3 regions of the Streptomyces antibioticus genome follow, and region 1 is predicted to be linked to each of the others. Evidence: predicted binding sites of a transcription regulator. Region 1 holds the regulator's gene; each other region holds the start of a gene.

Region 1 (3,245 bases):
GGCTTGGGCTTCTTCCAGGGAGGGGTCAGATCGGCGGAGTACTGGCGCATTCGGATGACGATAGGAGAAGCGCCGGCCCGATCGGTCCCGGATCAGCGCGACACGCCGAAACGCGCCGCCAGCGCCTCGCGCTGCGCCCGCACGAACGCCGCGTCCACCACCGCCCCGTGACCGGGCACGTACAGCGCGTCCTCGCCGCCGAGGTCGAGCAGCCGGTCCAGCGCGGCCGGCCAGTGCGAGGGCGCCGCGTCCGGCCCCGCCTGCGGTTCACCGGACTCCTCGACCAGGTCGCCGCAGAACACCACCTCGGGCGTACCGGACGCGCCGGGGACCAGGACCACCAGGTCGTGGGCGGTGTGGGCGGGGCCGACGTTCGCCAGCAGCACCTGCCGGGCGCCGCCCAGATCGAGGGTCCGCTCACCGCAGACGGCGTGATGGGGCCGCACCAGGACGTCCGCGGCCTCCGTCGCCGCGGCCTCGTCGAGCCCGTGACGCACCGCGTCCGCCCGCAGCTCCTCCGCCCGTACCGTCTCCAGACCCACCGCCCCGAAGATCTCCGCGCCCGCGAACGCCGCGGCGCCGAACACATGGTCGAAGTGCGGGTGGGTGAGCGCGAGATGGGTCACACGCCCGCCGGCCAGCTCCTCCGCCTCGGCCCGCAGCCGCGCCCCCTCCGCCACACTCGCCCCGGCGTCCACGAGCAGGGCCGAGCCCGCCCCGACGACCAGCCCCGCCGTGCAGTCCCAGCCCGGCAGCCGGCACCGCCCGACCCCCGCAGCGACCCGCTCCCACCCCAGCTCTTCCCAAGTCACCGTCATACCGCGACGCTAACGGTATGGCCGCCGGCCGCCGTCGACCTTGCCCCGGGTGTACCCCACCGCCGTACACTGGCGGGGGAACGCTGGCACTCGAACGGGAAGAGTGCCAGGCGAGGAGCCCGGGGGACCGGTGCACGACGTCTGGAGGTGGGCGCGATGCTGAGCGAGCGAAGGCTTCAGGTGCTGCGCGCCATCGTCCAGGACTACGTGGGCACCGAGGAACCCGTGGGCTCCAAGGCGCTCACCGAGCGCCACAACCTCGGCGTCTCCCCGGCCACCGTCCGCAACGACATGGCGGCCCTGGAGGAGGAGGGGTACATCGCCCAGCCGCACACCAGCGCGGGGCGCATCCCCACCGACAAGGGCTACCGGCTGTTCGTCGACAAACTGGCCGGCGTCAAACCGATGACCGCGCCCGAGCGGCGCGCCATCCAGAGCTTCCTCGACGGCGCCGTCGACCTCGACGACGTCGTGGCGCGCACGGTACGGCTGCTCGCCCAGCTCACCCGGCAGGTCGCCGTCGTGCAGTACCCCTCGCTGACCCGCTCCACCGTCCGCCACGTCGAGCTGCTGTCGCTCGCGCCCGCCCGGCTGATGCTGGTGCTGATCACGGACACCGGCCGGGTCGAGCAGCGGATGGTGGACTGCCCGGCGCCCTTCGGGGAGGCGTCGCTCGCGGATCTGCGGGCGCGGCTGAACAGCCGGGTCGCGGGCCGCCGGTTCACCGATGTGCCGCGGCTGGTCGAGGACCTGCCGGAGGCCTTCGAGGCCGACGACCGCGGCACCGTCTCGACCGTGCTCTCCACCCTGCTGGAGACGCTCGTCGAGGAGAACGAGGAGCGGCTGATGATCGGCGGCACCGCCAATCTCACCCGCTTCGGACATGACTTCCCTCTCACCATCCGGCCCGTCCTGGAAGCCCTTGAGGAGCATGTCGTTCTCCTCAAACTCCTGGGCGAGGCGGGAGATTCGGGCATGACCGTACGCATCGGTCACGAGAACGCCTACGAGGGACTCAACTCCACTTCGGTGGTCTCGGTCGGCTACGGTTCGGGCATTGAGGCAGTCGCCAAACTCGGCGTGGTCGGACCGACCCGCATGGATTACCCGGGAACGATGGGAGCGGTACGAGCGGTGGCACGGTACGTCGGACAGATCCTGGCGGAGTCCTGAGTGGCCACGGACTACTACGCCGTTCTCGGCGTGCGCCGTGACGCGTCGCAGGATGAGATCAAGAAGGCATTCCGCCGGCTCGCCCGCGAGCTGCACCCGGACGTCAACCCGGATCCGAAGACCCAGGAGCGGTTCAAGGAGATCAACGCCGCCTACGAGGTGCTCTCGGACCCGCAGAAGAAGCAGGTCTACGACCTCGGCGGCGACCCCCTCTCGCAGGCGGGCGGCGGCGGTGCGGGCGGCTTCGGCGCGGGTGGCTTCGGCAACTTCTCGGACATCATGGACGCCTTCTTCGGAACGGCCTCCCAGCGCGGCCCGCGGTCACGGACCCGGCGCGGCCAGGACGCGATGATCCGGCTGGAGGTGGACCTCGAGGAGGCCGCCTTCGGCACCACCAAGGACATCCAGGTCGACACCGCGATCGTCTGCGCCACGTGCAGCGGCGAGGGCGCGGCCCCCGGCACCACGGCGCAGACCTGCGACATGTGCCGCGGCCGCGGCGAGGTGTCCCAGGTGACCCGGTCCTTCCTGGGCCAGGTCATGACCTCCCGGCCCTGCCCCCAGTGCCAGGGCTTCGGCACCGTCGTCCCCACCCCGTGCCCGGAGTGCGCGGGCGACGGCCGGGTCCGCTCCCGCCGCACGCTCACGGTGAAGATCCCGGCCGGTGTCGACAACGGCACCCGGATCCAGCTCGCGGGCGAGGGCGAGGTCGGCCCCGGCGGCGGCCCCGCCGGCGACCTGTACGTGGAGATCCACGAACTGCCGCACGCGATGTTCCAGCGCCGCGGCGACGACCTGCACTGCACGGTCACCCTCCCGATGACGGCGGCGGCCCTCGGCACCAAGGTGCCGCTGGAGACGCTCGACGGTCTGGAGGAGGTCGACATCCGGCCCGGCACCCAGTCCGGCCAGTCGATCCCGCTGCACGGCCGGGGCGTCACGCATCTGCGCGGCGGCGGCCGCGGCGATCTCATCGTCCACGTCGAGGTGCAGACGCCGACCAAGCTCGACCCCGAGCAGGAGCGCCTGCTGCGGGAGCTGGCCAAGCTGCGCGGCGAGGAACGGCCCCTGGGCCAGTTCCAGCCCGGGCAGCAGGGTCTGTTCTCCCGGCTGAAGGACGCCTTCAACGGCCGCTGACGCAACGGGCCGAAGGACGCCTTCCACGGCGTCCGACGGCCCGGAAAGCGCCGTCATGGGGCGGCGCCGACCGCCGGGAAGGCCCGATTCGGACTTGTTCGGAGGACGTGACAACAT
Region 2 (3,245 bases), 2.2 Mb from region 1:
ATGTCCTGGAGCATCGCCTTGCGACGGTCGCCGAAGCCCGGGGCCTTGACGGCGACCGCGTTGAAGGTGCCGCGGATCTTGTTGACGACGAGGGTGGAGAGCGCCTCGCCCTCCAGGTCCTCGGCGATGATCAGCAGCGGCTTGGAGGAGTTGGTCTGGATGACCTTCTCCAGCAGCGGCAGCAGGTCGGCGATCGAGGAGATCTTGCCCTGGTTGATGAGGATGTAGGGGTCCTCCAGGACGGCCTCCATGCGCTCCTGGTCCGTCACGAAGTACGGCGACAGGTAGCCCTTGTCGAAGGCCATGCCCTCGGTGAAGTCCAGCTCCAGACCGAAGGTGTTGGACTCCTCGACGGTGATGACACCGTCCTTGCCGACCTTGTCCATGGCCTCGGCGATCAGCTCGCCGACCTGCTGGTCCTGCGCGGACAGCGCGGCGACGGCGGCGATGTCGGCCTTGTCGTCGATCGGGCGGGCCGAGGCGAGCAGCTCGTCGGAGACGGCCTTGACCGCGGCGTCGATGCCCTTCTTCAGGGCGGCCGGGGAGGCACCGGCGGCGACGTTCTTCAGGCCCTCGCGCACCAGCGCCTGGGCGAGCACGGTGGCGGTGGTCGTACCGTCACCCGCGATGTCGTTGGTCTTGGTCGCCACCTCCTTCACGAGCTGCGCGCCGAGGTTCTCGTACGGGTCCTCGATCTCGACCTCACGGGCGATCGTGACACCGTCGTTGGTGATGGTGGGGGCACCGAACTTCTTGTCGATGACGACGTTGCGGCCCTTGGGGCCGATCGTCACCTTGACCGTGTCGGCCAGCTTGTTGACGCCGCGCTCGAGGGCGCGACGGGCGTCCTCGTCGAACTTCAGGATCTTCGCCATGACAGCGGGAGCCCTCTCGGATGTCTGTGGATGGAAAATGCACTGCGCCCCGGGCGCCCGGCTTCTTATGTGGTCGCGGGGGCCAGGGGCGCAGTGTCGAGCAATGTGTGCCTGAGGTGGACTACTTCTCGATGATCGCGAGGACGTCGCGAGCCGAGAGGACGAGGTACTCCTCGCCGTTGTACTTCACCTCGGTGCCGCCGTACTTGCTGTACAGGACGACGTCGCCGACCTTGACGTCGAGCGGCAGACGCTCGCCGTTCTCGAAGCGACCCGGGCCCACCGCGAGGACGGCGCCCTCCTGGGGCTTCTCCTTCGCGGTGTCCGGGATGACCAGGCCAGAGGCGGTGGTCTGCTCGGCGTCGAGCGGCTGGACCACGATGCGGTCCTCGAGCGGCTTGATGGCAACCTTGGAGCTGGTGGTCGTCACGATCCGACCTCCCCCTTCGGAGATCTCACGGGGTTAACTGTCTGAGGTGGCGACCAGGTGGATCCGTCGTCGCGGGTGCCGGACCTGCCCGTCGCGTTGTTGGCACTCTCCAGTGGGGAGTGCCAGAGCCGAGACTATGACTGCGATTAGCACTCGGTCAAGCGGAGTGCCAATGACGGCGGGGCGCGGGCGGGAAATCGGGCATCGTGGGGGCGGCGTGGAGCGCCGCCCCGGGTCTTCGTTCGCGTGCCTTCCCGGGCGACGGCCGTGCGCCGGGGCCGCCCCGAGGCGGGTGCTCGCGTCGGGGCGGCAGACGGGCCCGACGGGGCAATCGTGCGGCTGGGCGCCCTGGTCTCGTGCGGCTGGGCGCCCTGGTGGGGGCGGCTCCCGGCCCATCGGCCACCTGCCCCCCCGGCCGGCCGGGGGGCATAGGCGCGACCGGCACCGGCCCTACAGGTAGTCCTCCAGCCGACCCACCGTCAGGCCCTCTTCCTGGATGTGGCGGAGCAGGCGTGTCGTGCGTTCGCGCAGGGTCGGGCCGAGCAGCTCGTCCGGGTCCACGGCGACGATGTCGCCGGGGCGCAGCCGGTGGGGGCCGTGCGTGTAGGTGAGGTCGGTGGGGCCCATCGAGGCACGCCACAGGACGAGCGCGGTGATGCCGCAGTCGGCGGCGGCGCGCAGGGTGGTGGTGTCGTACCGGCCGTAGGGCGGGCGGAAGAGGCGGGGGCGCAGGCCGAAGCGGGCGTGCAGTTTCTGCTGCTGGCCGCAGATCTCGGCGCGCTGTCCGGCGTACGGCAGACCGCGCAGGGCCGCGTGGTCGAGGGTGTGGTTCTGGAGGCTCGCGCCGACCGAGCGCAGCCGGGCGAAGTGGCCGTAGCCGGGGCCGACCACGCTGTCCGTGAGGAACATGCTGACCGGGAGCCGCAGTTCGCGGACCATGTCGACGAAGCGGGGGTCGCGTTCGGCGCCGTCGTCGTAGGTGAGGAAGACGACCGGGTCGCGGGTGGTGATGTGGTCGACGACCGGCGGCAGGGCGGCGGCCCGGCCGGCGGACGTGCCGTCCGGGCCGGGGCTGCCGGACAGGGGTGCGGCGGGCGCGGGCGGCGAGGCGAGCGGGGCGGCGAGGCCCCAGCGGCGGTAGGGCTGCCGGTCCTCGCCACGGCCGCCTCCCTGGCCGTCGGTCGCGCCGTCGGTTGCGGCTTCGTGCGGGACGACCCGTTCCGCCGCCTTCTTGCCGAGCCGTTCGATCGGGTCGACCGACTGGGCGCAGCCGAGCGGTGCCGCCACCGTCAGCGCCAGCAGGAAGGCCGTCGCGGCCCGCCGCCGCGTCCTCACAGGTAGTCCTCCAGGCGTGCCACCGCGTACCCCTTCTCCGTGACCTTGTTCAGGAACCGGCGGATCATGTCGGGCATGGTGCCCTTCCAGTGGCCCTTGCCGCGGAAGTGGCTCAGCACGATGTCGCCGGGGTGGAGGTCGCGGTCCCACTCGCGGTACTCCCAGCGGTCGACGAAGACCTCCTCGGCCCAGAGTGGCGCGTACGTCACCCCGCAGGACTTCGCCGCGATCAGCGTGTCGCGGTTGTAGTTGCCGAACGGCGGCCGGAAGAGGGCGGGGCGCTTGCCGTACTTCTCGCGGAGCACCTCCTGCATGCCGCAGATCTCGTGCCGCTGCTTCCGGTAGGAGAGGCCGGGCAGGTAGGGGTGGTTCAGGGTGTGGTTGTTCAGGGTCACGCCCCGCTTCTGCATCTCGCGGAAGTAGGCGTAGTCGTCGTCGATGACGTAGTCGCTGAGGAACGCCGTGTACGGGACCTTGAGTTCGCTCATCATCCGCAGGAACGCGGGGTCCTTCTCGGCGCCGTCGTCGATGGTGAGGAAGACGACCTTCTGCCGGGTGGGGATCCGGGTGAAGACCGGCGGCAGGCCGAGTTCCTCGTGGTCGTC
Region 3 (3,245 bases), 1.0 Mb from region 1:
GCGACGCCGACAGCCCCATCAGCCCACCGGCGAACACGGCCGAGGCGGCGGTGGCCGTGACGAACTTGCGCGTGGAAGTGCGCATGGTGTTTCCCCCTGTTGTTCTGTTGTGCTGCCCCGGCCTGGTCGGTGCCGGTGCGGTCCCCCAGAAACTAGCCACCGGCGGGCCCCGGCCACCACGTTTTTGATCAAGATCTGAGGTGGCTGCCGGAACCCGCCCCGCCAGGGGGAACGCCCGAGGGCGGTACCCCCGTGTCACAGGGGTACCGCCCTCGGTCAGACGTCGATCAACCGGAACCGGTCGATCAGAAGTCCATGTCACCGCCCGGCATGCCGCCGCCGGCCGGGGCCGCGGCCTTCTCCGGCTTGTCGGCGATGACGGCCTCGGTGGTGAGGAACAGCGCGGCGATCGACGCGGCGTTCTGGAGCGCGGAGCGCGTCACCTTGGCCGGGTCGATGATGCCTTCCTTGACCAGGTCGACGTACTCGCCGGTCGCGGCGTTCAGACCGTGGCCCGGGGTCAGGTTGCGCACCTTCTCCACCACGACACCGCCCTCGAGGCCGGCGTTGACGGCGATCTGCTTGAGCGGGGCCTCCAGCGCGATGCGCACGGCGTTGGCGCCGGTCGCCTCGTCACCCTCGAGGTCCAGCTTCTCGAAGACGGAGGACGCCTGGATGAGCGCCACGCCACCACCGGCGACGATGCCCTCCTCGACGGCGGCCTTCGCGTTGCGGACGGCGTCCTCGATGCGGTGCTTGCGCTCCTTGAGCTCCACCTCGGTGGCGGCACCGGCCTTGATGACGGCCACGCCGCCCGCGAGCTTCGCCAGGCGCTCCTGGAGCTTCTCGCGGTCGTAGTCCGAGTCGCTGTTCTCGATCTCGGCGCGGATCTGGTTCACGCGGCCCGCGACCTGCTCCGAGGAGCCGGCGCCGTCGACGATGGTGGTCTCGTCCTTGGTGATGACGACCTTGCGGGCCTTGCCCAGCAGGTCGACGGTCGTGTTCTCGAGCTTGAGACCGACCTCCTCGGAGATGACCTCGCCGCCGGTGAGGATGGCGATGTCGTTCAGCATCGCCTTGCGGCGGTCGCCGAAGCCCGGGGCCTTGACCGCGACGGACTTGAAGGTGCCGCGGATCTTGTTGACGACCAGGGTCGACAGGGCCTCGCCCTCGACGTCCTCGGCGATGATCAGCAGCGGCTTGCCCGACTGCATGACCTTCTCCAGGAGCGGGAGCAGGTCCTTGACGTTGGCGATCTTGGAGTTCGCGATCAGGATGTACGGGTCGTCGAGGACGGCCTCCATACGCTCCATGTCGGTGGCGAAGTACGCCGAGATGTAGCCCTTGTCGAAGCGCATACCCTCGGTGAGCTCCAGCTCCAGACCGAAGGTCTGGGACTCCTCGACGGTGATGACGCCTTCCTTGCCGACCTTGTCCATGGCCTCGGCGATCAGCTCGCCGATCTGGGTGTCGGCGGCGGAGATGGAGGCCGTCGAAGCGATCTGCTCCTTGGTCTCGACATCCTTCGCCTGCTCGAGGAGGGCACCGGAGACGGCCTCGACGGCCTTCTCGATACCGCGCTTGAGGGCCATCGGGTTGGCGCCGGCGGCCACGTTGCGCAGACCCTCGCGCACCAGGGCCTGGGCCAGGACGGTCGCGGTGGTCGTACCGTCACCGGCGACGTCGTCCGTCTTCTTGGCGACTTCCTTGACCAGCTCGGCGCCGATCTTCTCGTACGGGTCCTCGAGCTCGATCTCCTTGGCGATGGACACACCATCGTTGGTGATCGTGGGGGCGCCCCACTTCTTCTCGAGGACGACGTTGCGGCCCTTGGGGCCGAGCGTCACCTTCACGGCGTCCGCGAGCTGGTTCATGCCGCGCTCGAGGCCGCGCCGCGCCTCCTCGTCGAACGCGATGATCTTGGCCATGTGAAGTGGTCCCTCCAGGACTGGGGGTGATTCTTCGGACCGCGCCCGCGCCCGCGACGGACGGCTCGCCGACCCGTGGTTCCTTGCCCCACTTGGCCTGCGGGCCTCACCGACCCGGTCCTTCGTTGTCACTCTCACCTTCAGAGTGCTAACGCCAATGATTAGCACTCGGCATGGTCGAGTGCAAGCGCCTCTCACGGACGGGCCCGGCCCGTCGCCGGAGGGCGGAGGGTCCGCGGGCATGCCGAAGGGCCCGCACCCCTGGAGGCGCGAGCCCTTCGAAGATGAAACAGAAGATGAAACAGAAGAACGACGCTGTCAGTCGGCGCGTGCTTCAGCCGGTCGCCAGTCGGACCATGTCCGCCTGCGGCCCCTTCTGGCCCTGCGAGATCTCGAAATCGACCCGCTGACCCTCTTCCAGGGTGCGGTATCCGTCCATCTGGATCGCGCTGTAGTGGACGAAAACATCCGCACCACCGTCGACCGCGATGAAGCCGTACCCCTTCTCCGCGTTGAACCACTTGACGGTGCCCTGAGCCATGCCTAACTCCCCTATTACTGGCCCTTGCACAGATCCACACTTCGCGGATCCGGGTCAGACCTCACCCCCCAGTTGGTTGGGGGCGTGCGCCGGAACGCGTCGACCGCGGCTGAATGTATCTGTCCAACTGCCGTCTGCAACAGGTCAGTCGGACGAGAATTCCGGACGCACCCGATCCGGAATGTGGCGAGAATTCGCCAGAATTCAGGGCAAGTCGGGCCCGGCAAATGCCGCAAATGCCACGCAAGAGGCACGCACTTTGGCTACTTCTTGTCGGACGCGCGGCAGCGAAGAAAGACTCCGGATCAGGGTTTCGCGACCCGGTTCCCCAACTGTACCGCGCTCAATCACACAGAATTGCCCCCTCCGCTTCTCTTACGGAGGGGGCAATTCGATGAACGCTCGGTAATCGCTGTTACCGACGGTTACTACCGGCGGGTACTGAACGCCGGTCAACCACCGGTCAGCCGCCGGCGACGGCCGGGATGATCGAGACGCCGGCACCGTCCGGGGTCGCCGTCTCCAGGCCCTGCTCGAAGCGGACGTCGTCGTCGTTGACGTACACGTTGACGAACCGGCGCAGCTTGCCCTGGTCGTCCAGGACGCGGGCGGCGATCCCGGTGTGGTTCTTCTCCAGGTCGGAGATGACCTCCCCGAGGGTCGCCCCGTCGGCGGACACCTCGGCCTGCCCACCGGTGTAGGTGCGCAGGATGGTGGGGATGCGAACGGTCACGCTCATGCGAGGCCAGCCTCTCGGAAGGAGTCGAGGTTCGGAC

What was found. Region 1 encodes HrcA, which represses chaperone genes, less so after heat shock. Its sites were predicted from a motif close to TTNGCACTCNGNNNNNCNGAGTGCNAA; they were not measured.
Region 2: groES (co-chaperone GroES) is a predicted target of HrcA. The motif match lies at 1,452-1,478, and genes of this name have one in related genera.
Region 3: groL (chaperonin GroEL) is a predicted target of HrcA. The motif match lies at 2,090-2,116, and genes of this name have one in related genera.

Annotation. Positions count from the first base shown of each region.
Region 1 is NZ_CM007717.1:3,029,196-3,032,440, reverse strand. Features, by position in the region: gene AFM16_RS13490 (DUF3097 domain-containing protein) at 1-50, opposite strand, end outside; gene AFM16_RS13485 (MBL fold metallo-hydrolase) at 93-818, opposite strand; gene hrcA (heat-inducible transcriptional repressor HrcA) at 975-1,991, shown strand; gene dnaJ (molecular chaperone DnaJ) at 1,992-3,128, shown strand.
Region 2 is NZ_CM007717.1:5,197,775-5,201,019, reverse strand. Features, by position in the region: gene groL (chaperonin GroEL) at 1-875, opposite strand, end outside; gene groES (co-chaperone GroES) at 997-1,305, opposite strand; gene AFM16_RS23745 (polysaccharide deacetylase family protein) at 1,756-2,640, opposite strand; gene AFM16_RS23740 (polysaccharide deacetylase family protein) at 2,637-3,245, opposite strand, start outside.
Region 3 is NZ_CM007717.1:4,026,125-4,029,369, forward strand. Features, by position in the region: gene AFM16_RS18040 (hypothetical protein) at 1-85, opposite strand, end outside; gene groL (chaperonin GroEL) at 306-1,928, opposite strand; gene AFM16_RS18050 (cold-shock protein) at 2,263-2,469, opposite strand; gene AFM16_RS18055 (ubiquitin-like small modifier protein 1) at 2,933-3,208, opposite strand; gene thrC (threonine synthase) at 3,205-3,245, opposite strand, start outside.